One region of the Actinoplanes sp. 13 genome, then DNA from elsewhere that is predicted to be linked to it. Evidence: riboswitches for the same ligand, from Rfam matches in the RefSeq annotation. Region 1 holds a riboswitch; the other holds the start of a gene.

Region 1 (14,511 bases):
GGCCACGCGCAACTCGTCGCCGGGCCGGGTCAGGACCGCGGTGCCGCTGTCGACGAAGATCTCCTCCCCGTTGACCTGAAGCAGGTAGGCGCCCGACCGGGGCAGCACGAGCCGGCGCACCGACTCGTACGCGACCCCGCCGAACCGTTCGCCCTCCACCCCGCACCGGGCCTCGAACACCCGCATCCCGTCGACGTGGCCCAGGCACCTGCCGGTGCCGGGCTGCCCGGCGTAGCGGGCCTCGCACTGCCGGCATCTCTCGCGCATGGGGCCTCCCCTTTGCATGATGGTCCTGCTCGGAGGCAACCGCAGGCGCTAGGGTGCTGCATCATGACCGTGCGGGTGGCGATGTGGTCCGGGCCGCGCAACATCTCGACCGCGATGATGCGCAGCTTCGGTGCCCGCCCCGACACCGTGGTCGTGGACGAGCCGCTCTACGCGCACTACCTTGCGGTGACCGGTCTGGACCATCCCGGCCGGGACGCGGTCCTCGCCTCGCAGCCGACCCGCTGGCAGGACGTGGCCGCCGCCCTCACCGGACCGCTGCCCGGCGACCCGGCCGTGCAGTACCAGAAGCACATGACCCACCACCTGCTGCCGGAGATCGGCCGGGACTGGCTGGGCGGGCTGAGCCACGCGTTCCTGATCCGCGATCCGGCGCACGTGGTCGCCTCCTACGCGCGGGTGCGCGGCGAGCCGGCGCTGCAAGACCTCGGCTATCCGCAGCAGGCCGAGATCTTCCGGACCTTCGGCGGCCCGGTGGTGGACGCCGCCGACGTGCTGCGGGACCCGGCGGGCACGCTGACCAGGCTCTGCGAGGCGCTCGGCCTCCGCTTCGAGGAGGCCATGCTCAGCTGGCCGGCCGGCCCGCGCGACACCGACGGCGTGTGGGCACCGCACTGGTACGCGGCGGTGCACGCCTCCACCGGCTTCGCGCCCTGGGACCCGTCACCCGCCGACGTGCCGGACCGGCTCCGCCCGCTGGTCGGCGCCGCCGAGCCGTACTACGCCGAGCTGGCCCGGCACCGGCTATAGCACCGGCACCCCGTGGAACCTCGCGTGCTCCTGATAGATCGCCGCGAGTCGCTTCGTCAACGGCCCTACCTGACCGTTCCCGATCACGCGTCCGTCGATCGTGGTCACCCCGGCGATCTCCCCCATCGTGCCGGTGCAGAAGACCTCGTCGGCCGCGTACATCTCGGTCAGCGACACATCCCGCACCACCGCCGGGATCTGATGGACCGCCGCCAGGTCCAACACCGTCTGCCGGGTGATCCCTTCCGGGCACGCCGCCGTGGTCGGGGTGATCAGCGCCGGGCCGCTGACCACGAACAGGTGAGTCGCGTTCGTCTCCGCCACGAACCCTCGCGCGTCCAGCATCAGCGCGTCGTCCGCCCCGGCAACGTTCGCCTCGATCTTGGCGAGGATCGAGTTCAGCAGGTTGTTGTGGTGAATCTTCGGATCCAGCACATCCGGCGACGGCCGCCGGACACTCGCCGTCACCAGCCGCAGGCCACCGGTGTCGTACACCGGCGCCTTGTGCTCCGCCAGCACGATCAGAGTCGGACCCGCCTGGTTGAGGCGCGGATCCATCCCACTGGTCACCTTCACGCCCCGGGTCAGCGTGAGCCGGATGTGCACCCCGTCGCTCATGTCGTTCGCCCGCAGCGTCTCCCGGATCGCGTCGATGATCACCGCATCGCCCGGGATCTCCGCGAAGTTCAGCGCCGTCGCCGACCGCCGCAGCCGCGCCAGGTGCTCGGTCAGCCCGAAGATCGCCCCACGGTAGACCCGCAACCCCTCCCAGACCGCGTCCCCACCCTGCGCCACCGAGTCGAACGGCGAGAGTCCGGGCTGGTCACGGTGCAGCAGCGCGCCGTTGACCCAATACTTGACGTCGGCGTTGCGCTCGTCATAGACCTGGAGCATCGCTCGATCATAAAACCGCGGCCCGCCGCCGTCGCACGCCCCGCGACGCGCTTTCTGCTGATCAGCCCTTCTTGTGGTACGACCCATCACCGGTCCCGTAGCGTCACCGCGACCGGCCTGCCACGCACGGCGCTGCCGCGCCCGCCGGGCTGACCTGCCGTGCCCGGCCCCACCCCACCGCGCACCGTGGGGACTTAAGGTGCGCTCCGCACCCGAAATCACCACGCACGCTCGCCAACCAGGCAGCGTGGGGACTTGGGGTGCGCTCCGCACCCGAAATCACCACGCACGCTCGCCAACCAGGCAGCGTGGGGACTTGGGGTGCGCTCCGAGCCCTAAATCACCACGCGCTTGACGTCGGGGTGTGTGGGGGACACCGCGGTTCGGGCGGCGCGGCGGAGCATCGCACGGACCACATAGGGGTGGAACAGGCGGACCAGTCGCAGGTAGTGGCCGCCGGTGGCGTGGGTTGCCACTGTCACGGTCGTGAAGTCCCGGCCGGGCGTCACCAGCACGCCGGCCCGGAATCGCACGTGTGACTGATCGGCGCCCAGCAGCACCTCCCGCTCACCGCGCGCCACCGTGTCGAACGCCGACCGGTCGCCGCGTTCGATGCCGAACGGGGTCACCAGCGCGTTGCGCAGCCGCAACAGCCCGGCGACCAGGGCGGGCGGATCCTGGAAGACCCGGTCGGCCCAGTCCTGCGGGTCGGGACTCACCCCGGGCGGAACGCGTACGGCGTACGCATCGGCCAGGTCTGGATCTGGTATCGCCTCGTGCAGCAGCGCCGCCTCGTCCGGCACCGGCACCGTCCGGACCCGTGACGGCGCGAACGCGACCACCATCCGCGCCCGCAGCGGGTATCGCACCGTCCGGGTGCCGGCGGCGTTGTCCAGCAGGTGCTCCAGCACCGCGTCGTGGCAGCTGCGGACGACCGCCGGCCACAGCAGCCGCATCAGCCCGGCCGGCCGGGCCACCAGACGGTGCCGCAGCAGGCAGGATCCGGCATCGATCGGTTCCACCGTGAACGTGTGGGTGCCGACCAGGCCGATCCGCGGATCGAAGGTCGCTTCCACCCGGCGCCCCGGCTCATAGCCCGTCACCCGGTAGCGCACCGGCCCGTGCCCGCCCATGGCGCCCAAGCCGAGGTCGCGGTCGAACCGCATCGGCGGCCAGCTGCGCGACGGCCAGAGCGGATCGTCCACCGAGCCGATCCGGTCGAGCAGCCGCCCGACCTCCTCGGCCGGCGCGGTGATCACACGTTCGTGCACGTTCTCCATGGCGATCAGGCCTCCATACGGTCCCGTATGTTTTCCGTACTGTAGCGTATGGACATGGCCTCGACCCGCCTCACTGTCGACGACTGGACAGCCGCGGCCCTGGAGGCGATCGGCCGCGGCGGCCTGGCCGCCGTCGCCGTCGAGCCCCTCGCCGCCCGCCTCGGCGCGACGAAGGGCAGCTTCTACTGGCACTTCGCCAACCGGGACGCGCTCATCGAAGCAGCCCTGCACCGCTGGGAACGCGACCACACCGACGCCGTGATCGCCCAGGTCGAGACCCGGCCCGACCCGCTCGCCAAGCTGCACCTGCTCCTGTCCACGGTGCTGGAGGCCACCGCACTCCCCACCGCCGACTCGATCGAACTCGCCATGCTCGCCACCGCGGCACATCCGCACGTGGCACCAGTCCTGGCGCGCGTCACCGAACGGCGCGTCGCCTACACCGCGTCGCTCTTCGAGGCCCTCGGGCTCCCGCCGGCCGAGGCCCGGCACCGGGGCCTGCTGGCGGTCAGCGCCTACCTCGGGCTGGGCCAGCTGACCCACGCCGCCCCGCGGGCGGTGCCTTCCGCCGCCGACCGCGGGGCGTACGTCGACCGCGTGGTCCAGCTCCTGACGGCCCGGTGAGGGCGGACCCTAAGGCTCCGACTGCATCCGGACCAGGTCGTCGCCGGTGCCGCTGCGGTAGTACAGCACCGAGCGCCCTGACCGCCGCCGGCTGAGGAGTCTGGCGTCCAGCAGCACACGCAGGTGACCACCGACCGAGCCGAGCCCGGCCCCGGTCAGCGCGACCAGTTGGCTGGTGCTCATCGGGGTGTCCAGCGCGGCGAGGACGGCGGCCCGCACCGGTCCGAGCAGCCGGGCCAGCGCCTCGGGCGTCGCGCCGCCCCGTGCGGGAGCGAGCAACCCCGAGCACGGATAGACGACGGCGAACCGGTTGTCCTGCGGATCCGACGCCACCCAGCCCCGGTGGGCAGTCGCGGGAACGAGGACCAGCTCGGCACCGGCGAGGTCCCGCGGCGGGTGGTCGTACGTGTTGATCTGGAGGCGACCGTCGCCGAGCCACCGCATGCCGGGCCGCATGCCGTCCAGCGCCGCAGCCCAGCCGCCGGAGCTCAGCTGCTGCGTGCGCGCCACCACGTCGGCCTCGAACGTCCGGCTGCGCCGCGGCCAGTCCGGCTCGACGCAGCGGCGCCAGACCCACGACAGCAGACCGGCGACCCGTGCCCCGCCGTCCGGCGCCGTCAGCACCTCGGGCACCGGCCCCTGCACGGTGATGGCCAGGTCAGCGAGGAAGGCGGCAGGCGTGGTTGCGCGTACCCTGTCCAGCTCGTCGTCGATGGACCGGTCGCCGGGCCGCGGCGGCACGGTCAGGAACCCCGGCATCCAGGTCCGCCGGAACGCCACTGCGGCGAACGTCGCCGCGAACGGGTCCGCCGCGACGCGCTCCCGGAAGGCGGCCCGGTGTTCCGCCGTCCCCCCGCCCGCGCCGACCGGCGCCGGCCTGCCGATCAGCATCTTCAGGCAGGCGACCGTCTCGGCCAGCGACGACACCGCGAAGCGGCTCCGCGCGAGGGTGTCCGAGCCGACCAGCCACACCCCCACGCCAAGCCCCCGTCCCGTGCCACGTTTCGTCTCCACATGAAACTCTAGGACCGCTGCGGCGGCATGCCGAGACTGCCGTCATGAACACGTACCGGGAGTTGTTCCGCGCGCCGGAGTTCACACCGCTGTTCGCCGCCGCCTCCGCCACGGTCGCCGCGCGTACGGTGAGCGGCCTGGCCCTCGCCACCCTGGTGTACGGGGCGACCGGCTCCCCGTTGCTGTCCGCGCTGAGCCTGTTCGGCTCCTCGTTCGCGCAGGTGATCGGCCTGTTCACCGTGTTGTCCGCAGCCGACCGGCTGCCGCCCCGGGAGGCGACGGCCGGCATCGCCGTGCTGCTCGCCGCAGGCACCGCGATTCTGGCGCTACCCGGGCTGCCCGCCTGGGGTGTCGTGGTCGCCGTCCTCGGTATCGGGCTGGTCAACTCGGTCGCCGGCGGGGTGCGCTGGGGACTGCTGCACCAGATCCTGCCGGCCGGGCACTACCTGCTGGGCCGGTCGGCGTTCACCATCGCGGTGGGCACCATGCAGATCGCTGGGTTCGCCGCGGGCGGCCTGCTGCTGACGGTGGTGTCGCCGCGCCAGGCGCTGCTGCTCGCCGCCGGACTCAACCTGGTCGCCGCGGTCGTGGCCCGGCTCGGGCTCTCCGCCCGAGCGCCGCGCGCCACCGGCCGCCCGTCGATCCGCGGCACCTGGCACGTCAACGCCCGGCTGTGGAGCGCACCGGCGCGGCGCATCACCTACCTCGCGATGTGGGTGCCCAACGGCCTGATCGTCGGCTGCGAGGCGCTGTTCGTCCCGTACGCGCCCGCGACGGCCGGCGCGCTGTTCGTGGCCACCGCCCTCGGGATGCTGACCGGCGACGTCCTCGTCGGCCGGTTCGTCGCGCGCCGGCACCGGAGGTGGCTGGTCACGCCGCTGCAACTGCTGCTGGCCGGACCCTTCCTGCTCTTCGCACTGCCGCTGCCGGCCGGCCTGGCCCTGGCCGCCGCCGCTCTCGCCGCGACCGGTTTCAGTGCCGGGCTGCTCCTGCAGGAACGCCTGCTGGCCGACATCGGCGACGACATCCGCGGCCAGGCCCTCGGCCTCCACTCGGCCGGCCTGCTCGCGATGCACGCGGTCGGCGCCACCCTGGCCGGCGCCGTGGGTGAGATCCTCCCGGCCGGCAGCGCGATGGCGGTCATGGCGCTGGCCTCGCTGGGCGCCACCGCGCTCCTCACAGCGGCGGCCCGCCGCCTGACCGGGCCGCCGGCCGGCGTCAGTCGACCCACTGCGATGCCCTGACCCCGGGTCCGCGGCTTGTCGCCGGGCGGCGCGTCGAACTCGGGCGGCCGGGCGTGCTCGACGTATGCCTCGACTGTGTTCGGACGCAGGCACACCTGACCACCCGGCTGCGTGGGGCCCGGCAGTTCCTGGCCTTCGGGCGAGTTGCCGCGCATACGCTGACCGTCGACCGGTTGCACTTCACAACCGGTCGGGGTAGCGTCGCTGCATGGCAAAGCTGATCTATTCCATGATCACGTCCGTGGACGGCTTCGTGAGCGACCCGGACGGAGAGTTCGGCTGGGGCGCGCCCGAGGAGGAGTCGCACCGGTTCATCAACGATCGGATGCGCGAGTTCGGCACCTTCCTCTACGGCCGCCGGATGTACGAGGTGATGACCTACTGGGAGACCGCGGACACGCTGCCCGACCAGCCGGACTTCATCGTCGAGTGCGCCCGGATCTGGCAGGCCGTCGACAAGGTGGTCTTCTCCACGACACTCGCCGAGCCGGTCACGGCGCGCACCCGGATCGAGCGCTCCTTCGACCCGGACGCGATCCGCAAGCTCAAGGCGGAGTCGGAGCTCGACATCACCGTCGACGGCCCCACGCTGGCCGCGCACGCGCTGCGCGCCGGGCTCGTCGACGAGATCCAGCTGATCGTCGGCCCGGCGATCGTGGGTGGCGGGCATTCGTTCTACCCCGACGGCCTGCGGGCCGAGCTGGAGTTGCAGGACATGCGGCGGTTCAGCAACAGCGTGGTCTATCTGAACTACCGCGTCGTCAAGTGATCGTTCTTCAGGTCCTGCTCGGTGCCGCCCTGCTCCTCGCCGGGACCGGGCACCTGACGTTCGCGCGCGCGGAGTTCCAGGCGCAGGTGCCATCATGGCTGCCGCTCGACCCGGACTTCGTGGTCCTCGCGTCCGGTGTCGTCGAGGTCATCCTCGGTCTGGCCCTGCTCGCCACCTGGCGGCAGCCGGCCCGCGGCCTCGTCGGCGCCGTCACCGCGGTGTTCTTCGTCGCCGTCTTCCCGGGCAACATCGCCCAGTTCGTGGAGCAGAAGGACGGGTTCGGGCTCGACAGCGACGTCGCCCGTGGCGTCCGGCTGCTCTTCCAGCCGGTTCTCGTCCTGTGGGCGCTGGCGGCGACCGGCGCGATCGGGACCCTGCGCAGTCTCAGACGGTCACGCACCCGAAGCTAGCGCGAGAGCCGGCCACACAAGAGCAGCGGGTCGGCCGCACCGGGAGCACGCGGGTCGGCCGCATGCAAGCACGGGAGCCGGCCGCGCGGCGCGGGAGAACGCGAGCGGAGCCGCCGCGAGCCGCAACCCGAGCAGGCTGCGGCTCAGCGGCGAACGTCAGGCCGGCGCGTCGAGGCGCCGGCGTTCCGCACCGATCGTCGTGTCGTCGCCGTGCCCGGTGTGGACCACCGTCTCGTCCGGGAGCGCGAACAGCTTCTCCCGGATCGAGGCCACGATCAGGTCGGCGTCCGAGTAGGACCGGCCGGTCGCGCCCGGCCCACCGTTGAACAACGTGTCGCCGGTGAAGACCTCACCCAGCTCGGCGACGTAGAGGCAGACCGCCCCGGGCGCGTGCCCCGGCGTGTGCAGCACCGTGAGCGTGGTCGCCCCCGCCTTGATCTTGTCGCCGTCGGTGAGGTCGGTGTCCCAGGCCACCCCTTCGCCGTGGGTCAGCTCCCACAGCGGCCGGTCGCCCGGGTGCAGCAGGATCGGCGCGCCGGTGCGTTCGCGCAGCGCGGGGGCCACCCGGACGTGGTCGTCGTGCGCGTGGGTGCAGATGATCGCGCTGACCTGGCGGTCGCCGACGACGGCGAGGATCGCGTCCACGTCGTGCGGGGCGTCGATCACCACGCATGCCGCGTCGTCGCCGATCACCCAGATGTTGTTGTCCACGTCGAACGTCTGCCCGTCCAGGCTGAACGTTCCGGACACCACCCCGTGGCCGACCCGGGCGCGGCTCACAGGACCACCACCGAACGCAGCACCGGGTCGGCGTGCCCGTGCATCCGGCCGAACGCGGCTTCCACGTCGCCGAGGCCGATCTCCTCGGTGACGAACGTGTCCAGGTCGAGCCGGCCCTGCTTGTAGAGGTCCACCAGCATCGGGAAGTCGCGGCCGGGCAGGCAGTCGCCGTACCAGCTGGACTTCAGCGCGCCGCCCCGGCCGAACACGTCGATCAGTGGCAGGTCGGGCACCTTCATCTCCGGTGTCGGCACGCCGACCAGCACCAGCACGCCGGCCAGATCGCGGGCGTAGAACGCCTGCTTCCACGTCTCGGGACGGCCGACCGCCTCGATCACCACGTCCGCGCCGTCGGCACCCTCGTACGTCTCGGCGGCGATCCGCTTGATCTCCGTCACCGGGTCGGTCCTCGACGAGTCGACCAGGTGGGTGGCGCCCATCGTGCGGGCCGTCTCCAGTTTCCGGGCGTCGATGTCGACCGCGATGATCGGGCTCGCGCCGGCCAGCGCCGCACCGGCGATCGCGGCGACGCCGACGCCACCGCAGCCGATCACCGCCACCGACTTGCCGCGGGTCACCGCACCGGTGTTGATCGCCGCGCCGATGCCGGCCATCACGCCGCAGCCTAGCAGGCCGACCGCCGCGGGCCGGGCGGACGGATCCACCTTGGTGCACTGCCCGGCGGCGACCAGGGTCTTCTCGGCGAACGCGCCGATGCCGAGGGCGGGTGACAGCTCGGTACCGTCGGCCAACGTCATCTTCTGCTTCGCGTTGTGGGTGTTGAAGCAGTAGTGCAGGTCACCGCGCTTGCAGGCCCGGCACTGTCCGCAGACGGCACGCCAGTTCAGCACCACGAAGTCGCCGGGTGCCACCTCGGTCACGCCGTCGCCGACGGACTCGACCACGCCGGCCGCCTCGTGGCCGAGCAGGAACGGGAAGTCGTCGTTGATGCCGCCCTCCCGGTAGTGCAGGTCGGTGTGGCACACCCCGCACGCCTGGATCCGCACCACCGCCTCACCGGGGCCGGGATCCGGCACGTTGATCGTCACCAACTCGACCGGGGCGCCCTTGGCACGTGCCACAACGGCTCGGACCTGCTGCATCTCGACATTCCTCTCGGCCGGGCGACATGAGCGATCAATCGCTCAGGATAGTCACTGCGGCGCCGCCGGTCTCGATCACCGGCGGGTGTCACCGCCCGGAACGCGCCGTGCCATGCTGTGGCTTGTCATGAGCCTGGGCATCATCGGTCAGGCGGCCGGTCTGTTCGCCGTCACCAACGTCGACGACATCCTGATCCTGGCGTTGTTCTTCGCGCGGGGCGCCGGCCACCGGCACACCACCCGCACCATCCTGGCCGGGCAGTACCTCGGGTTCGCGGGGATCCTGGCGGTCGCGGTGGCCGCCGCGTTCGGCGCCACGTTCCTGCCCGACGAGGCGATCCCCTATCTGGGGCTGCTCCCGCTGGCGCTGGGCGTCAAGGCCGGCGTCAGCGCCTGGCGGCACCGCCACGGCGACGCCGAGGAGCAGACCGGGAGCGGCGCCGGCGCACCCGGGATGCTGGAGCTCGCGGCGGTGACCTTCGCCAACGGCGGTGACAACATCGGCGTCTACGTTCCCGTGTTCGCCACCGCCGGGGCCGGTGCCGTCACCGCGTACGTCATCGTGTTCCTGATCCTGGTGTCGGTGTGGGTGGCCGCCGGCCGATTCTTCGCCACCCGGCCGGTGATCGCGAAGGCGCTGAGCCGCCGGGGCCATGTGCTGCTGCCGATCGTGCTGATCGGGCTGGGTCTGCTGATCCTCATCCAGGGTCGCTGAGCAGGGCCGCCGCCATCCGGTCCAGGACCGCGCCGCCGGTCGCGCTGAACGGATCACCCAGGCACCCGTGCGCCGCGTCCGCCTGGAAGTGCACGTCCACCTGGACGCCGGCCGCCCGCAACTGCTCGGCGTAGGCCTCCCCCGACGCCCGCAACGTGTCGGCCTCGCAGTTGACGATCAGCGTCGGCGGCGTGCCGGTGAGATCGCCGTTGGCGGGGAACGCGTACGGATCGGTCAGCAGTTCCGGATTCCCGCCGACGTAGTGCAGGCTCATGTCCGCCACCCACTTCGGCGAGAAGAACCCCGCCCCCGGGAACTCCCGGACGATCGCGAACTGCGAGGCCGGCCAGTCCGGCAGCTCCGCGTGCAGCGCCGGATAGATCAGCAGCAGCGAGGCGGGCAGCGGACCGGCGCCGTCGCGCAGGCGCTTGGCCACCCCGGCGGTCAGATTGCCGCCCGCGCTGGCACCGCCGAGGTGCAGGCGCCCGGCGGGCACGCCGAGCCGGCCGGGGTCGGCGACCGCCCAGTTCCACCCGGCCAGGACGTCGTCGGAGCCGTCCGGGAAGTGGCTGCCGTGCAGGGCCTTGCGGTATTCCACGGTGAGCACCGAGCAGCCTCGGGCGGCGAGGGCCAGGCCGACCCAGTGCGCCTCGGCCATCGCGATCGTGCCGCTGACGAACGCGCCGCCGTGCACCCACACCAGCGCCGAGCGAGCGTCGCCGAGACCGCGGTACAACCGCGCCGGCTGGGCGCCGATGCTGAACTCGCTGACCTCGACGGTGGACAGCTCGGGGAAGCGGGCGAACAGCTCGAGGTCGGTGGGCCCGGGATAGGGCAGATCACCGCCCACCTCCAGCATCCGGACGAAGTCGGCCGCGGCCGGCAGGTCCCGGCCCATGGCCCGGGCCAGGACCGCCCGCTGGACCGGACGGGGCATCCGGCGGATGACCCGGAGCGCATGGCCGCGCAGGGTGGCGGGGTTCATGCAGCGAGATTACGGCGGCCCGGCACGGAATCGGTCCCGCCACTCAGCCGCCGCTCAGCACTCGATCACGTTGACGGCCAGACCGCCCCGCGCGGTCTCCTTGTACTTCACCTTCATGTCGGCGCCGGTCTCCTTCATGGTCTTGATGACCTTGTCGAGGGAAACGTGGTGCCGCCCGTCGCCGCGCAGCGCCATCCGCGCCGCGGTGACCGCCTTGACGGCCGCCATCCCGTTGCGCTCGATGCACGGGATCTGCACCAGCCCGCCGACCGGGTCGCAGGTGAGCCCCAGGTTGTGCTCCATCCCGATCTCCGCGGCGTTCTCCACCTGCTCCGGGGTGCCGCCCAGCACCTCGGCGAACCCGGCCGCCGCCATCGCGCAGGCCGAGCCGACCTCACCCTGGCAGCCCACCTCGGCGCCGGAGATCGACGCGTTCTCCTTGAACAGCAGCCCGATCGCCCCCGCCGTGAGCAGGAACCGGACCACCCCGTCGTCGTCCGCGCCGGGCACGAAGTCCCGGTAGTACCGCAGCACCGCCGGGATGATGCCGGCCGCGCCGTTGGTGGGCGCGGTGACCACCCGGCCGCCGGCCGCGTTCTCCTCATTGACAGCCATGGCGTACGCGGTGAGCCACTCCATCGCATGCTCGGCCGGCCGGCCCGCGGCCCGCAGCTGACGAGCGGTGGCCGCCGCCCGGCGCCGCACCTTCAGCCCGCCGGGCAGGATCCCTTCCGCGTCCAGGCCCGCGTCGATGCAGTCGCGCATCACCGACCACAGGAGCAGGAGCCCGGAACGGATCTGTTCGGGCGATCGCCACGCCGTCTCGTTGGCGAGCATCAGGCGCGCGATCGACAAGCCGGTGGCCCCGGTGAGCGACAGCAGCTCGGCACCCGTGGTGAACGGGTAGAGCAGGGACGTGTCGTCCGCTCGTACCCCAGCCGGCCTCTCATCCACGACGAAGCCGCCGCCGACCGAGAAATAGGTCTTGCGCAGCAGCTCGGCGCCGTCGGCGGCGAGCGCGGTGAAGATCATGCCGTTGGGGTGGCCGGGCAGCGTCCGCCGCCGGTGCAGCACCAGGCCGACGCCGGTCCGGCCGCCGTCCGGCAGGGTCAGCACGCCCGCGTCGCGGATCCGCGCGGCCCGCTCGTCAGCGGTGGCCACGTCGACGGTCTGCGGGTCCGAGCCCTCCAGCCCGAGCAGCACCGCCTTGGGCGTGCCGTGACCATGACCGGTGGCGCCCAGCGACCCGAACAGCTCGGCCCGCACCGTCGCGACCGGCAGCCCGGCGAGGTGCCCGGCGAACAGGCGCGCGGCGCGCATCGGGCCGACGGTGTGCGAGCTGGACGGGCCGATGCCGACCGAGAAGAGGTCAAAGACGGACACGGCCATGCGGAGGCTCCCTTGGCTGGGCCTCCCCCGCTCTGTCATGGGGCCTGAGAGCTTCACCGCCGGGGCGGCTTGCACCTTGGGCGCGGCAGGACTGCCGGCTTTCCAGAGTCGCCTGGCCGCAGCGGTACTTTGTGCCTGAGAGATTCTGGGAGAGAAGTTGCTCCTTCGGCGCCCCCACCAGGGGGTCTCTCCCGCAGCGGCGGAAACGGCGAGTGTTGAGTTGTCGGTGCCGAGCTTACCCGGCCGGGGCCGCACCCAGTCATCCGCGGATAATCGCGTTGTCGGATCAAGCGCCCGGGGCCACCATGAGCAGCATGGGGTCGGGTGTGCGGTCGCCGCTGCAGGGCGGGCTGCCGCCGCCGGCCGTGGTGTCCGGACCGGTCGTCGAGATCGCCTGTGACGAGTCCGGGTTCTCCGGGACCAACCTGCTCGACCCGGCCACCCCGGTGATCACCCACGCGAGCGTCGACCTGAGTGTGGCCGAGGCCGGGGAGCTGATCGCGACGCTGGGGTCCGGCCGGTTCTCGCCGCACGAGGTGAAGTCCGGACAGTTCCTGCGCCGGCCGGCGGCCGGCGCGGCGCTCGAGTGGTTCCTGACCGCGCTGCGCGGCCGGGCGTTCGTGCACCTGGTCGACAAGGAGTTCTTCCTGGCCAGCCGGGTCGTCGACCTGCTGCTGGCCGAGCCGTCGTACACCGCCGGCACGCGCCTGGCGCAGGAACAGCGCCCGGCCGCTCTCGCGCTGTACCGGGCCGGGCGCTCGGCCGGCAGCGCCTGGGACGACTTCCTGCGGGCCTTCGTGCGCATGGTGCGGATGAAACGTCGCGGGCCGTTGCAGCAGTCCACGGCCCAGTTCCTCCAGGCCCGCGACGTGCTGCGCGGCAACGGGGCGGACGCCGTCCTCGACCAGCTCGACCCTGCGCGGGTGTGGGACGTCCTCGCCCGCCTGGACCGCGAAGACAGGTCGATCCCGCCGCCGCTGGAGCCGCTGCTGCCGGCCCTCGCCGAGACCGTCCTGTCCTGGAGCGGCGGGCGGCGACAGGTGCTGGTGGTCCACGACGAGCAGAGCGCGCTCACCGCCGACCGGCTGACCCGGCTCGGGCAGGCGTTGGCCGCTACGATGCCGCGGGGCGTGTCGCCGCTGGCCGGGCTGGTGATGACGGACTCCCGCGACGATCCCCGGGTGCAGGTCGCCGACCTGCTCGCGGGCACTGCGCGGCGGTCCCGCGAGATCATCGACGACGCGTTGCTGCGGCCTCTGCTGACGACGACCTCAGGGGGCGACGGGGCCGAACCATGATCGCCGCGGTAAGGCGATCGGGTGCGCCGTTTCCTCCGGCGCCCGCGAAGGGCAAGATGGTGCTGATGCTCTCGTCGATGGAGGCCGTTCGCCGGCTCATGGATCTGCGGCACCGTGGACGGGCCGAGGACCTGCCTGCGGTGCTGGCGGCGGCTGCCCCACTGCTCGACGCGGAGTCCGCGACGGTGCTGCTGGTCGACTACGGGCAGCTGGCGCTGCATCCGCTGCGCGGCACCACGCTCGACGGCCCGGGCGCGATGACGGTGGAGGACACCCTCGCCGGCCGCGCGTTCACCTCGGCCGAGCAGCAGTGGTCCGACGAGGGCGACGGCGGCCGGCTGTGGCTGCCGCTGCTGCACGGCGCCGAACGTCTCGGCGTGCTGGAACTGCGGGTCAAGGCGTACCCGCCGGTCTCCACCCGGAACGACCTCGAGGTGATCGCCGCCCTGGTCGCCGAGTTGATCGCCAGCCGGCGGTTCTACGGCGACGCGGTGGAGCACACCCGGCGCCGGCTGCCGATGCAACTGGCCGCGGAGATCATCTGGAACCAGCTGCCGCCGCTCACCTTCGCGGTCGACGGCACCATGATCACGGCCGTGCTCGAGCCGTGTTACGAGGTCGGCGGCGACGCGTTCGACTACGCGGCCAACGGCGACGTGCTGCACGTCGCGCTCTTCGACACGGTGGGCCACGGGATCAGCGCCAGCGCGCTGACCACGCTGACGCTGAACACGTACCGCAACGCCCGCCGCTCGGGGCTCTCGCTGACCGACACCTGCCGGTCGATCGACAAGTGGATCCGCGCGCAGTACCCGGGGGCGTTCGTCACCGCTCTGCTGGCCGAGCTGGACGTGCCGACCGGCGTGTACCGCCGGATCAGCGCCGGCCACCCCGCCGAGCTGGTGCTGCGCGGCGACCGGGCCATGCCCGCGCTGCCGACGCCCAACACTCTCCCGCTGGGCCTGGGCCAC
Region 2 (14,511 bases), on a different contig from region 1:
CTGATCGGGGTACACCTCGAAGTGGACGTGCGGCCACCGTCCGGGGTAACAGGCGGGGAAGATGCTGGTGAAGCGGACCTTGCCGGCCGCGTCGGCGATCTGCACCCCGCGCAGATAATTCTCCGCGGTGACACCCTCGGAGTACAGGGAGTAGGCGCCCGCCCGGTCGCAGTGCCACACATAGACGGCGGTGCCGGCGAACGGTGTGCCCCCATCGGCGAGGTTCAGGACGGTGAGCTCCAACGTCATCGGCACGCCCTCGGCCGTACCGCCGGCGGTGCCGAAGCTGGAACGGATGTCGCTGCGCACGATCCCGCTCTGCTCGAGCACGTCAGGGCCGTTGGAGCCGTCACCGGGGTACGGGCCGGCGGTCTCGTCCGGGATCTCGCCGGTCGCCGCAGTCGTGGAAGCGGCGGTGCTCGGATCCGTGCCGTTGCCGCAGGCCGACAGGCCGAGACCGGCGGCGCCGATGCCGAAGGCTCGCAGCAGCTGCCGACGGCCCAGGAGAGTGCCGAGGTCGAAGCCGAGGCCCTGGTCCTCGAGGTCCGCGCCGGGCCGGGCGAGCGCGCGGCCCTGATAGGTCGGTGCGGTGCCGTCCGGCTGGTCTGCATGCATCGGTGGTCTTCCTCCCGAACGAGCCGTATCTCCTGACACGACAACAGTGCCGCCCGCACTCCGGTGGCGGCTGTGTCCATCCTCTGAGTCAGCTGTGCACCATGGGGTCCGCCAGGAACCGATCGGTGGCAGAGTCCGTCTCACCACGGCGACCGACCCGGGGGAGGGGCACATGGCTCGACGGCACCGGCTGCTGACCATCATCGTGATCGCCGCGCTTCTGGGCGGGTGCGGCGACGTTCGAGCCGGCGGCGGTCCCGCACCGGCGGTCGGCGCCGAGCAGAGGCAGGCGCGGGAGGCGCTCGCCCGCTACGACGAGGCGGTCCGGGCGGCCGGAGGCATCCCCAGGTTCGTGCCGATCGGCGACCTCACCGGGCAGGTCGGTGACTGGGAGGCCGCTGCCGGCGACAACCACAAGCGCGCCCTGGCCGCCGCCAAGGTGATCCCCGGCGACGATCTGCCCGCCGCCCCCCGCGCGACCGGCGCGGTGACCTGGCAGGACGGCACCCGCCACACCATTGCGCTGATCTCCGCCACGCAGGCGATCGACGAGATGGCGATGTCCGCCCATCACGAGGACTGCGGCGACTGCCGGCCGCTCGAAGCCACCGGCGCCCGCTTCACCACCGTAACCGTCGAGACCACCCGGGGCCGGGCCGAGACGCCGGCCTGGGAGTACACGCTGAAGGGTACGAAGGTGCGGTTCACCCGGCCGGCGATCGCCCGGACCGCGTCGGTGCGGATCACCCCACCGTCCTGGGATCCGTACAACACTCCGGCCGGCCTGGCGATCGATGCCGCCGCGACCAGCTCGGGCAGCCGCCGGATGACTGTCACTTTCACCGGCAGCCCCGGGCCGGCCTCCGAGCCGTGCGGCGCCGACTACACCGCGACGGCAGTCGAGTCGCCGAACGCGGTGGTCGTCATCGTCGCCACCCGATCCCACGCCGGCACGCAGGCCTGCCCCGCGATCGGCGCTCGCCGGTCCGCGACCGTGGACCTCGCCGAGCCGCTCGGCGAACGCGCGGTCCTCGAGGTGCAGCAGGGCCTGCCGGTCCCGGTGGCGATCGACTGACCTGGGCAGACACCGCAACCCTCAACCTGAAGCTCACTATCAACCTGAGGATGAGGTTGAGGGTCGGCCGCCGCCGGGACAGGCGCGGACCACCAGCTCATGCAACGAGCCGACCGCCGCGGGGACGCGGAAGGCAGCGCCGTCACCACCGCAGGTTCCGCTTCCGGACGTGGGCGAGCAGCGCGTCCACCCGCTCGCGGCCGGGGTGCTCGGGCAGCGCGGTCGCGGCGGCCGCGGCCGCCAGATCGGTGAGCAGCCGGCCGGCCCAGGCGGTGACCGCCTCCCACGGGACCTCGCCGTGCTTGACCGCCAGCAGCTGCTCGCGCAGGTGGCTGACATCCACGAGGACCTGGCCGGTGCGGAGCACGTGCGCGCCCGCCAGCAGCAGCCTGATCATGTGCATGGCCTGCTTGTGGTTGATCTCGCCGGTGCGTTCCCGGCGTGACGCCACCTTGGCCAGCTGGTCGCGCGCGTAGTTGCCGTAGGTCTCCGCTACCCGCCGCGACAGGAAGGCCTCCCGGGTCGCGAGCAGTTCCTCCCCGTCGGGGGTGACCCGTTCGACGAGCGGCGACCAGAGCACTTCCAGGACGGTCGGGTTGGCCTGCAGCGCCAGCACGCAGAACCTTTCGAACTCCCAGGAGAACTGCTCCGCCGCCGGCCCGTCCAGGTGGGCCGGCGGCTTGTCGAGACTCCAGAACGCCCGGGTGGGCGCCGCGTAGACGCCGCGCCGGTCGTGGTCGGACCCCGGACCGTCCAGTCCGTACGCCCGCGACCCGACCACGACCGCCAGCACCGTGTGCCGTTCCACGAGTTCGATCACGGCTGCCGACAGTACGGCGCGACCGCCCCCAGGCACCCGATTTCACCGCCCGAAGCTTGCGTGTGAAGTTGCGCCCACAGAGCGACCTCAACTTCACACGCAAGCTTCGTCCCGAGCGTGTGTGTGAAGTTGCGCCCACAGAGCGACCTCAACTTCACACGTCGAGGACGGTGCCGTCGATCTCGTCAAGCTCGGCGGGGCTGAACTGCGGGGCGTCGAGGGCGGCGATGTTCGACTCCAGCTGCTCGACGCTGCTGGCCCCGATGATCAGGCTGGTCATCCGGGGGTCGCGCAGGGCCCACGCGAGGGCCATCTGCGCCAGGGACTGGCCGCGCCGCTTCGCGATGTCGTTGAGGGCGTGCAGACGGCCCATGGTCTGGTCGTCCAGCGCGCTCTCGTTCAGGAACACGCTGGTGCGGATCCGGGAGTCGTCCGGGATGCCACCGAAGTAGCGGTCGGTGAGCAGGCCCTGCTGCAGCGGGCTGAACGCGATGCAGCCGGCGCCGGCCTCCTCCAGGGTGTCGAGCAGCCGGTCGTGCTCGATCCAGCGGTTGAGGATCGAGTAGGACGGCTGGTGGATCAGCAGCGGGGTGCCGAGTTCGCGCAGGATCCGGGCGGCCTCGGCGGCCCCGGCGCTCTTGTAGTTGCTGATGCCGACGTACAGCGCCTTGCCGGAGCGGACCACCGCGTCCAGGGCGGCCATCGTCTCCTCGAGCGGGGTGTCCGGGTCGGGCCGGTGGTGGTAGAAGATGTCGACGTAGTCCAGGCCGAGGCGCTGCAGCGACTGGTCGAGCGACGACACCAGGTATTTGCGGGAGCCCCAGTCGCCGTACGGGCCGTCCCACATCGTGTAACCGGCCTTGGTCGAGATGATCAGCTCGTCGCGGTACGGCTTGAGGTCGCCGGCGAGCAGCCGGCCGAAGTTGCTCTCCGCGCTGCCCGGCGGCGGCCCGTAGTTGTTGGCCAGGTCGAAGTGGGTGACGCCGAGGTCGAAGGCGCGGCGCACGATGGCGCGCTGCCGGTCGAGGGGGCGGCTGTCGCCGAAGTTGTGCCAGAGGCCGAGCGAGAGCGCGGGCAGCCGGAGGCCGCTGCGCCCGGCGCGGCGGTACGTCATGGACTGGTAGCGGTCGTCGCCGGGGGTGTACGTCACGTGGTTCCTCGTCTCTGCGGATGCGCTGCCCCTGCCATGATGCCGTGCCGCCGATCGTGGCCGCGCGCGACGTTCGGCGATGACGGGGCGGCACCCGGGAGAGCATCATCACCGGTATGCATGTGGTCCACGACGGCCCGGCGGCCGCGCCGCCGCTGCTGCTCCTGCACGGCTCCGGCGCTGCGAACGGCTGCTGGAGCCCGATGGTGCCGGCGCTCACCGCCCGGCACCACGTGATCCGGGTCGATCTGCCGGGGTGCGGCCGGTCGCCGGCGCCGCCCTCCTTCGACGTGCCCGGCCAGGCTCGGCGGGTGGCGGCAATGCTCGACGACCTGGGTGGCGGGCCGATCGCGGTGGCCGGGCACTCCAGCGGCGGCTACGTCGCCACCGCGCTCGCCGAGCAGCGCCCGGACCTGGTCGACGCGCTCACGCTGATCAGCACCGGCCCGAGCGTGTACGCGTTCCTGCCGCAGCCGGCTGTGCTGCGGATCCTGACCGGCCCGCCGCTCGGGCGCCTGCTGTGGGCGGTCCGCACGGACGCGATGGTCCGTCAGGGGCTGCGGGCGGCGTGCGCCCGCCCGGTGGAGATCCCGGACGACGCGGTGGCCGAGCTGCGGGGCATCGGCTGGGACGATTTCCAGGCGGTGCTGCGCGCGAACACGGACTACATCGCCGAGCGCAGCGTCCCGGACCGGCTCATCGCGCTCGCCACCGCCGTACCCACGCTGGTGATCTTCGGCGCGGCCGATCCGCGGTGGAACCCGGCCCGGGCCCGCGAGTACGAGGCGGTCCCCGGCGCCCGGGTGGAGATGCTGCCCGGCATCGGCCACCTGCCGATGTTCGAGGACCCGGAAACCACGGCGCGACTGATGCTCGCCTCCACCGGTTGAGGCGGGCGTTTCTCACAGTGACCGCACGCACAGCGGCTCGGGCGAAGATCCGCTGGTAGGTTGACACTGCCGGCTACACCCGCGCGGGAGAGACCATACGGCCGATCACCGGTCGTGCGGCGCCGAAGGGGCAAATCCTCCCCGGAACCTCTCAGGCAAAAGGACCGCGAGGGCAGGCGACTCTGAAATGCCTAGCTGGGTATGACAGAGGGGGAGGTTGCATGTCGACCTTCTCGAGCCTGGAGTCGCCCATGACATCGTCGCCGTTCGTTTCCCGTCACATCGGTCCGGACCCGGATGAGCAGACCCACATGCTCAAGGCGATCGGGCATCACTCTCTCGACGAGCTGATGGACGCCGCGATCCCCTCGTCGATCCGCTTCCGCGGCGAGCTGGACCTGCCGGCGGGCATCTCCGAGGAGGAGGCGATCGCCGAGCTGCGCGCGATCGCGGGCCGCAACGTGGTGGCCACCTCGATGATCGGGCTCGGCTACTACGGCACCCACACGCCCGCGGTGATCAAGCGGAACGTGCTGGAGAACCCGGCGTGGTACACGGCGTACACGCCGTACCAGCCGGAGATCAGCCAGGGGCGCCTGGAGGCGCTGCTGAACTTCCAGACCATGGTCACCGACCTGACCGGGCTGACCACCGCTAACGCGTCGATGCTGGACGAGGCGACCGCCGTCGCGGAGGCGATGACGCTGGCCCGGCGGGCGTCGAAGAGCAAGAGCACCGTGTACGCGGTGGACGCTGACACGTTCCCGCAGACCCTCGCCGTGCTGCGCACCCGGGCGGAGCCGCTCGGCATCGACGTGCGGCTGGTCGACCTGGACGCGGGCGAGGATCTGCCGGCGGAGTTCTTCGGGCTGCACCTGCAGTACCCGGGTGCGTCCGGCGCGGTCCGCGACCACGCCGCGCTGGTCGAGGCGGCGCACGCGAAGGGCGCCCTGGTCACGGTGGCGGCCGACCTGCTGGCGCTGACCCTGCTGCGCGCCCCGGGGGAGATCGGTGCGGACATCGCGGCCGGCACGACGCAGCGTTTCGGCGTACCCCTGGGATTCGGTGGTCCGCACGCCGGATATCTGGCGGTGCGCGGCGGCCTGGAGCGGTCGCTGCCCGGCCGCCTGGTGGGCGTCTCGAAGGACGCCGACGGCGCGCCCGCCTACCGCCTGGCGCTGCAGACGCGCGAGCAGCACATCCGGCGGGAGAAGGCCACCAGCAACATCTGTACGGCCCAGGTGCTGCTGGCCGTGATGGCGAGCATGTACGCGGTCTACCACGGTCCGCAGGGCCTGAAGGCGATCGCGCAGCGCACCCACGACCACGCCCGCACGCTCGCCGGGGGCCTGACCGCGGCCGGCGTCGAGATCGCGCACCGGGCGTTCTTCGACACCGTCACCGTGGTGGTGCCGGGCCGGGCGGCCGAGATGGTCGAGGCCGCCGCCGCCCGGGGCATCGATCTGTTGCCGGTCGGCGCCGACCGGGTGTCGGTGTCGGTCGACGAGACGACCACGGCGGCCCACGTGGCGACCGTGCTGGAGGTGTTCGGCGCGGCGCCGGCCGAGCCCGCCGCGAGCGAGGTGCGGTCGCTGGCCCGCACCAGCGAGTACCTGACGCACCCGGTCTTCACCACGCACCACTCCGAGACCAGCATGCTGCGGTACCTGCGCAGGCTGTCGGACAAGGACTACGCGCTGGACCGCGGCATGATCCCGTTGGGCTCCTGCACGATGAAGCTGAACGCCACCGCCGAGATGGAGGCGATCACCTGGCCGGAGTTCGCGAACGTGCACCCGTTCGCGCCGGTCACCCGGACCGAGGGCTACGAGGCCCTGGTCGCGCAGCTGGAGGCGTGGCTGGCCGAGATCACCGGGTACGACGCGGTCAGTGTCCAGCCCAATGCCGGGTCGCAGGGTGAGCTGGCCGGCCTGCTGGCGATCCGCGGATATCACCGCTCCCGGGACGAGGCGCACCGCGACGTGTGCCTGATCCCGTCGTCCGCGCACGGCACCAACGCCGCCAGCGCGGTGATGGCCGGCATGCGGGTCGTCGTGGTCGCCTGCGACGCGGACGGCAACATCGACATGACGGATCTGGCCGCCAAGATCGACAAGCACCGGGATGCGCTCGCCGCGATCATGGTGACCTACCCGTCCACCCACGGGGTGTACGAGACCGCGATTGCCGAGCTGTGCGAGCGGGTGCACGAGGCCGGCGGCCAGGTGTACGTCGACGGCGCCAACCTGAACGCCCTGGTCGGGTTCGCCAAGCCGGGCAAGTTCGGCGCCGACGTCTCGCACCTGAACCTGCACAAGACGTTCTGCATCCCGCACGGTGGCGGTGGCCCCGGCGTCGGCCCGGTCGCGGTCCGCGCCCACCTGGCCGAGTTCCTGCCCGGCGACCCGCGCGAGCCCGGCGACCACCACGCGGTCTCGGCGGCGGCGCACGGCTCGGCCGGCATCCTGCCGATCTCCTGGGCGTACGTGCGGATGATGGGCCCGGACGGCCTGACCGCGGCGACCGCCTCGGCGGTGCTGGCGGCGAACTACGTGGCGGCGCGGCTGCGCGAGCACTACCCGGTGCTGTACGCGGGCGACAACGGCCTGGTCGCCCACGAGTGCATCCTCGACCTGCGGCCGATCACCAAGGCCGCCGGCGTCTCGGTCGACGACGTGGCGAAGCGGCTGATCGACTACGGGTTCCACGCGCCGACGATGTCGTTCCCGGTGGCCGGCACGCTGATGGTGGAGCCGACCGAGAGCGAGGACCTGGCCGAGCTGGACCGCTTCATCGCCGCGATGATCGCCGTCAAGGGCGAGATCGACCAGGTGGCGGCCGGCGTCTGGCCGAAGGACGACAACCCGCTGGCCAACGCGCCGCACACGGCGTCGGCGGTCTCGGCGGACGAGTGGGACCACCCGTACCCGCGGTCGGTGGCCGGTTACCCCGGCGGCGTGGACCGGGCGGCGAAGTACTGGCCGCCGGTGCGCCGCATCGACGGGGCGTACGGGGACCGGAACCTGGTCTGCTCGTGCCCCGCGCCGGAGGCGTTCGAGGACTGAGCTGACGGGGCGCGCAGGTCGTGGTCGTCTATGATCGCGGCCTGCGCGTCGCTTCGGTCACGCTCCGTGGCGGTTTCCTCAGGCGGCCAGGGCGTGCACGGCCGGGCCGCGGTGCGGCTCGATCATCGTGCCGTCCGGCAGAAGTTCGCCGGTGTCCTCGAAGACGATGACGCCGTTGCAGAGCAGGCTCCATCCCTGCTCGCAGAAGGTGACGATGATCCGGGCAGCCTCGCGGTCGATCGCATCGGCCGGTGGGCAGGGAACTTGGTGCTGACACATCTTCGTGATCTCCGTTTGGGGGCTGTGTGAAGGTTCACAAAGTCGGTGACGGACGTTACCTCACATCGAACGACAACGGTTCAACCCGGTGACGGGATCCGCGGGGCCGTTCGCGTCATACATGGTCCACGGGACGGAGATCAACGACCACTCTCCGCGACCTCTGGTCGGTCCGCCGCCGGCTTTTCCGGGGGGCTGCCAAGCCCGTCACCACGCGTTGTGTGCCTTTCGGTGGGATCGGGGTGATCCCGGTGACCCTGGTGAGCTTCTCGCCGCGTTTCTCGCCGCCAACGGACTGCCGGTGCGAAACCTTGGCCGAACGGATGACAAACAAAAGACGTTCGGTGATGGCGCCATTTGCGGGGCAGCACTCTACGTGTCGGCGGATGCCGGATCCGTGATGGCCGGGGGAACGGTCGGGCCACCCTCGCCAGCGGCGGGCATTCCGGACATCTATGCCGTGGTCTACGGGCACACCACCGCCCGGCAGCCCACCGGGCGGCCCGGCGCCTGGCGGCTGGGACCGTGGCGGGAGAGCTGGACCCGCGAGGAGCACGCCGGCGCGGTCGACGAGGTGCGCGCCGCGATCGGGCGGGGTGACGTCTACATCGTCAATGTGGTCGGGCACGGGTCCGCCGCGTACACCGGCGACCCGGTCCCGGCGCTGCGGCGGGTCGCCGCCCTGTCCGGCGCCCGGTACGGCGGGCTGCTCGCCGGCGACGGCTGGGCGCTGGCCACCGCCTCCCCGGAGACCCTGATCGAGGTCCGGGACGGCCGGGTGTCGACCCGGCCGATCAAGGGCACCCGCCCGGCCACCGCGGCCGGCCTCCGCGAGCTGCTGGCCTCGCCGAAGGAACGCGCCGAGCACATCATGATCGTCGACCTGGAGCGCAACGACCTGGCCCGGCTGCCCGGCACCGGCCCGGTCCGGGTGGACGAGCTGTTCGCCGTCCGCGAGTGGTCCGGCCTCTGGCAGGCCGAGTCGGTCGTGTCCGCACCGCTCGACGGCGACGTCGGCCTCGCCGAACTGCTGCGGGCCGTCTGCCCCGGCGGTAGCGTCACCGGCGCCCCCAAGCTTGCCGCCCTGGCCCGGATCGCCGCGCTGGAACCGGTCGGCCGCGGGGTGAGCATGGGTGCGGCCGGGTGGCTGGGCCACGACCACCTCGATCTCGGCCTGACGATCCGGACGGTGGCTGTGGACGGCACCCGGGTGCACACCTGGGCCGGTGGTGGCATCACCGCGGACAGCGACCCGTACGCCGAGGTCGACGAGGCCGCCGCGAAGGTCGGCCCGATCCGGGCCGCGCTGGCCGGTCTCTGACCGCCGCTTCCGCCGCCGTCTCTACCGGTTGCGTGCCAAGGTCACCGGGCGCCCCCACCGCTGCGGCCCGGACGCGTACGTTGACCACCGCGCGCACCGAGACGGTCCACAGTGGGAGCCCCCGTGGCTGGCTGAAGAAGGCGACATGCTTGAACTACTCGATCGACCGGACACCCCGGTCCGGACCACTTCGTCCGGCATCCGGATGCGCCTCACCGCGCCGCCCGGTGCCGCCGCGCGGGACGACTTCGCCCGGTTCGCGCAGGCGTGCACCGGGCGGCTGCACAGTGCCGCGTTCCAGCTCTGCCACGACTGGCACCTGGCGCAGGACCTCACCCAGACCACGCTGACCAAGCTGTTCCTGAACTGGGGCCGGGTGGCCGCCAGCGACAACGTCGCGGCGTACGCGCAGAAGGCGCTGTTCCGGGTCTACCTGGACCACCTGCGCCGGCGCAGCTCGACGGAGTCGGTGCCGGGCCGGATGCGCGAGCCGGCGTACTCGATGAGCCCCGAACTGCGGATGACGATGCTGGCCGCGGTCGGCCGGCTGCCGGCCCGGGACCGGGCGATCGTGCTGCTGCGCTACTTCGCCGACCTCAGCGTGGAGCAGGTGGCCGAAGAACTGGGTGTGCCGGTGACGGTGGTGAAGAGCCAGACCCGCCGGTCGCTGATCAAACTGCGGGAGATGCTGCGCCCGGACCGCACGGCCCTGCTCGCGTAACGCCTCGGCGGGCCCCGGCCGGACGGCATCGGCAGGTAAGCGCCGACTAGCCTTCCGGACATGACAGTACGACCGATTCGGCTCTTCGGTGACCCGGTCCTGCGCACGCCCGCCGACCTGGTCACCGACTTCGACGCCCAGCTGCGTGAGCTCGTCCGAGACCTGGAGGACACCGTCCGCGAGCCCGGCCGGGCCGGGGTGGCCGCGCCCCAGATCGGGGTGGGTCTGCGGGTGTTCTCCTACAACGTGGGCGGCGAGGTCGGGCACCTGGTGAACCCGGTGCTGTCGGATCTCGCCGGGGAGCAGGACGACGAGGAGGCATGCCTGTCGCTGCCCGGCATGGGCTTCGCCACGAAGCGGGCCATGACGGTCACCGCGGCCGGTTACGACCAGCACGGCGAGCCGCTGGTGATCTCCGGGAGCGGGTTCCTGGCGCGGGCCCTGCAACACGAGACCGACCACCTGGACGGCCGGCTCTACATCGACACGCTCACCGGCGACGTACGCCGGCAGGCCCTCCGCGAGCTGCGGAGGCTGCCGCGATGAGCATGCACAGTGACCTGCGGCGGGTTGCCGCGACGACGCCGCGCCGCGCGGGGGGAGCGTGATGAGCTCCTATCGGGAGATCGCGGCGGCGGGCACGCCGACCGGATGGTTCGAGACGCTCTACGCCGAGGCGCGGGCCGGGCGGGCCGAGGTGCCGTGGGACGTGGCCGGGCCGAGCGCGCACCTGCGTGCCTTCCCGCTGCCGGTGGGGGACGGGCGGCGCGCGCTGGTGGTGGGTTGCGGCGCGGGACGCGACGCCGAGTACGTGGCGGAACGGGGGTACGTGACGACGGCGTTCGACATCGCTCCGACCGCCATCGAGCTGGCCCGCGAGCGGCACCCGTCGTCGCCGGTGGACTACGTGGTCGCCGACCTGCTGAACCCGCCGGACGAGTGGCGGCAGGCGTTCGACCTGGTCGTGGAGAGCAACAATGTGCAGGCGCTGCCGGCGGCGATCCGGGCGCGGGCGATCGCGTCGGCCGGCACGCTGCTGGCGCCCGGCGGGATGCTGCTGGTGCTCGCGGCGGCGGCGGTCGCCGACGGCCACGACGGGCCGCCCTGGCCGCTGTCGCGGGCGGAGATCGACGCGTTCGCGGTGGACGGGGTCCGGCAGGTGTCGGTCGAACGGGTCGACGCGCCGGACTCGCGCCTGCCGGGCCGATGGCGCGCCGTCTTCACCCGCTGAGCCACAACGGAGCGTGTGAAGTTGGGGTCGCTATGTGGGCGTAACTTCACACGCAATGCTCGCGGCGGCGGGACGTGATCCCGTCCTGCGTGTGAAGTCGCGGTGCGGATCGAGCCGTAACTTCACACGCCGGGTGAGTGGGCAGCTCCGCCCGGCGGTCGCGTCGCCGGGCCCGGCCCGGCAGGGGGTCGCGTGTGGCTCACGGGACTCGGATGGGCGTACCAAAAAAGGGGTTGATCGAGGCTTTTACGCTGTGGGCGCCCGCCACCGCGGCGGATGACAGTGAGAACGGGGATCCATGCGCTCGAAGCGTTTCCTGGCCGGTGCCCTCGCCGGTGTCGCCACCCTGGCCGTCGCCGGCGGCTGCGCGCAGCAGCAGATCGAGGCGCTGGAGCCGAAGCTGGAGCTGCGCGACGCGGCCCGGCAGCTCGCCGACGCCCAGCAGGCCGGCTTCACGCTGAAGCTGACCGGTGACGCCGACGACCTGATCGCGGCGACCCGGACGACCGACCCGGACGACGTGACCGCCCTGCGGACCGTGTTCAACTCCTCGTTCACGCTCGCCTACGACAAGGCGGGCGAGGGCGCCGACGACGACCGGTCCGGTATCGCGGCGACGATCGGCGGCGTGACCGGCACCGAGATCCGGTTCGTCGACGGCATGCTCTACGCGAAGGCGCCCGTGTCGGAGCTGGCCGCCAAGTTCGGCGCCGCCCCGGCCGACGTGGCGCAGCTGCGCAAGGAAGCCGTCGGCGGGGCGCCCGAGGCGGCTGCGTTGTTCGACGGCGAATGGGTGTCGGTCGACCTCAAGCAGGCGACCGACCTGGCCGCGGGCTACGCGCTGGGCACTGCCCCGGCGGAGGACACCGAGCAGCAGAAGAAGCTGCTGGCCGAGTTCACCACCGGCGCCACCAACCTGCTCGAAGGCGCCGACGTGGTGCGCGACAGCGCGGACAGCAAGCACCTGATCGTGACGTCGACGACTGCCGAGGCGCATGCGGAGGCCAAGCGGATCGCCACGGCCGTCGAACCGTCGCTCGGCGACGACCTCGGCGCGGCGCCGGCCGACAAGCCGATCGTGATCGACCTGTGGATCGACGGCGGGCAGCTGACCGCCGCCGAGATCGACGTGCTGCAGTTCGTCGAGGGCGCCACCGCGCGGGTCGCGGCCCGCATCGAGGTGACGACCGGCGCGCCGATCAGCGCGCCGGGCAACGCCACGAAGATCGACCTGGCCGGGGCCACCCGCCCCTAGGGTGTGTGGCGTGACAGGGTGGGACGAGATCCAGGACCGGGTGGACCAGCGGTGGCACGGGCTGGGCCTGCCGTCGTGGCCCAACCCGCACGCCGACCGGGACGCCTCCGCGGAGGAGTACTCCCGGGTCACCGACCCGGGCCGCTACCGGATCGTGCGGGAGCGGGCCCGGGTGTGGGCGTCCGTGCTCGGCTCGCTGCCTGAGGTGGGTGTCACGGCGACCGGCGCCGGCTGGGAGATTCGGTCGGGGCGGCCCGGCACGTTGCCGCTGTCGTTCACCGTGGCCGACGGTGAACCGGACGTTCTGAGAGTCGCCGCGGCCCGGCCCGGCCTGGAGATCGGCCGGCTGCCGGACTGCGGCTGCGACGCCTGCGACTGGGGGTCGGCCGACCTGCTGGAGGCGATCGACAACACCGTGCGCTCGGTGGTCGAGGGCCCGTACGTGCGGGTGAACGGCGCCGGCTGGCACGCCGCCTGGTGGCCGGACGGCGGGGAAGCGCACAACGCCCACGACTACGACGAGATGATGGACCTGTGCCGGCGGCTCGCGGCAGGCGCCCCGGTGACCCTGCCGGCCGGCGCCGAGGCGTTCGTCGGGCAGAGCTGGCTGGCTCAGTAACCTGGTGGGGTGATTGTCGGCTGGCAGTGGGACGAGACTCTGTTCGCCGGGACGGCCGCGCACTACCCGCGGGGCCGCCTCCCCTATGCGCCGGGCGTCGCCGAGACGATCAGCGAGGCGGTCGACGGGCATGAGCGGCTCCTCGACGTCGGCTGCGGCCCGGGCACCGTGACCCTCGCGCTGGCGCCGCACTTCGCCGAGGTCGTCGGCGTCGACCCGGACCCCGGCATGCTCGCCGAGGCCGCCCGGCAGGCCGCCCGGCGCCGGATCAGGAACGCCCGCTGGGTGCCGGCCCGGGCCGAGGACCTGCCCGCCGGGCTGGGCGTCTTCCCAGCCGTGGTGTTCGCCTCCTCCTTCCACTGGATGGACCGGGCCCGGGTCGCCGTGACCGTGCGCGAGATGCTCGAGCCGGGCGGTGCGTTCGTGCACCTCGCCGATTGGAAGGACGCGCCCGCGCCGGCCGGGCCGCTGCCGTTCCCCACGCCGCCGTACCCGCGGATCGCCGAGCTGGTGCGGCGCTATCTGGGGCCGGTGCGGCGGGCCGGGCAGGGCCGGATCGCCGCCGGAGTCACCCCGGACCGGGAAGATCTGGTCATCGAGGGCGCCGGTTTCGTGGACCTGGAACGGCACATCGTCCCGGCCGGTCAGGTCGTGCTACGCGACGAGGACGATCTGGTGGCGTGGACGTTCTCGATGTCGCACTCGGCGCCGCACCTGTTCGCGGACCGGCTCGCCGACTTCGAGCGGGACCTGCGGTCGTTGCTGCGTGAGGCGGCGCCGGACGCGCGGTTCGCCGAGCAGCTGCCGCCGAGCGAGATCCGGATCTGGCGCCGTCCGTAGGTCAGCTTTCCGTGGCTATGCGCGCGCCGAACAACACCATCGCGGTGCCGGTCACGGTGTCCATCGCGCGCCGCACCCGGCGCCGCGACAGCACCCGGCGCGCGCGGTGCAGGAACGCTGTCAGCAGCAGGAGATATGTCAGTGACAGCAGGGCGTGGCTGAGCGCGAAGCCGAGCATCGCTGCCGGCCCGGCGTCCGGTGTGAGGAACTGCGGCAGCACGGCCAGGTAGAACACCAGGACCTTCGGGTTCGTGATGTTGGACAGGAAGCCCTGCCGCAAGCCCCGGATCGCCGCGCCGCGACCGCCCTCGGTCACCGTGGTGGGGTAGTCCCCGCGCACCGCCGATCGCAGCGCCCGCACCCCCAGATGGATCAGGTAGGCCGCGCCCGCCCACTTGATCGTCTGGAACACCGGCTGGGCGTTGACGATCAGGGCGCCGAGGCCGATGACCGCGGCGGTGCCCTGAACGGCGTTCGAGGTTCCTACGCCGGTGGCGGCCCACATGCCGCGCGCTCGGCCACCCGAGACGGTGTTGCCGGTGACGACCGCGAAGTCCGGTCCCGGGATCACCACGACGACGATCGCCAGAAGCAGGAACGTTCCGTAGGTACTCCAGTCCACAGCAGGAC

What was found. A riboswitch is a leader RNA that binds a small molecule or an ion and turns the genes downstream of it on or off. The one in region 1 is predicted to bind glycine.
Region 2: another riboswitch for glycine. It lies ahead of gcvP (aminomethyl-transferring glycine dehydrogenase); the one in region 1 lies ahead of AC0NH5_RS13460 (L-serine ammonia-lyase).

The regions. Positions count from the first base shown of each region.
Region 1 is NZ_JBVYOQ010000005.1:189,258-203,768, forward strand. Features, by position in the region: gene AC0NH5_RS13395 (helix-turn-helix transcriptional regulator) at 1-267, opposite strand, end outside; gene AC0NH5_RS13400 (sulfotransferase-like domain-containing protein) at 331-1,035, shown strand; gene AC0NH5_RS13405 (aminotransferase class IV) at 1,030-1,929, opposite strand; gene AC0NH5_RS13410 (DUF2867 domain-containing protein) at 2,265-3,209, opposite strand; gene AC0NH5_RS13415 (TetR/AcrR family transcriptional regulator) at 3,264-3,833, shown strand; gene AC0NH5_RS13420 (transcriptional regulator) at 3,843-4,811, opposite strand; gene AC0NH5_RS13425 (MFS transporter) at 4,892-6,091, shown strand; gene AC0NH5_RS13430 (dihydrofolate reductase family protein) at 6,300-6,860, shown strand; gene AC0NH5_RS13435 (DoxX family protein) at 6,857-7,270, shown strand; gene AC0NH5_RS13440 (MBL fold metallo-hydrolase) at 7,427-8,050, opposite strand; gene AC0NH5_RS13445 (S-(hydroxymethyl)mycothiol dehydrogenase) at 8,047-9,153, opposite strand; gene AC0NH5_RS13450 (cadmium resistance transporter) at 9,281-9,868, shown strand; gene AC0NH5_RS13455 (alpha/beta hydrolase) at 9,852-10,853, opposite strand; gene AC0NH5_RS13460 (L-serine ammonia-lyase) at 10,908-12,242, opposite strand; glycine riboswitch at 12,265-12,354, opposite strand; glycine riboswitch at 12,355-12,446, opposite strand; gene AC0NH5_RS13465 (DUF3800 domain-containing protein) at 12,557-13,540, shown strand; gene AC0NH5_RS13470 (PP2C family protein-serine/threonine phosphatase) at 13,618-14,511, shown strand, end outside.
Region 2 is NZ_JBVYOQ010000015.1:117,276-131,786, reverse strand. Features, by position in the region: gene AC0NH5_RS26615 (dioxygenase family protein) at 1-615, opposite strand, end outside; gene AC0NH5_RS26610 (hypothetical protein) at 788-1,690, shown strand; gene AC0NH5_RS26605 (nucleotidyltransferase domain-containing protein) at 1,833-2,510, opposite strand; gene mgrA (L-glyceraldehyde 3-phosphate reductase) at 2,665-3,660, opposite strand; gene AC0NH5_RS26595 (alpha/beta fold hydrolase) at 3,777-4,550, shown strand; glycine riboswitch at 4,625-4,727, shown strand; gene gcvP (aminomethyl-transferring glycine dehydrogenase) at 4,802-7,615, shown strand; gene AC0NH5_RS26585 (DUF5999 family protein) at 7,694-7,894, opposite strand; gene AC0NH5_RS26580 (chorismate-binding protein) at 8,016-9,215, shown strand; gene AC0NH5_RS26575 (sigma-70 family RNA polymerase sigma factor) at 9,361-9,936, shown strand; gene AC0NH5_RS26570 (peptide deformylase) at 9,997-10,482, shown strand; gene AC0NH5_RS26565 (class I SAM-dependent methyltransferase) at 10,544-11,167, shown strand; gene AC0NH5_RS26560 (hypothetical protein) at 11,466-12,422, shown strand; gene AC0NH5_RS26555 (DUF6226 family protein) at 12,433-13,041, shown strand; gene AC0NH5_RS26550 (class I SAM-dependent methyltransferase) at 13,051-13,881, shown strand; gene AC0NH5_RS26545 (LysE family translocator) at 13,883-14,503, opposite strand.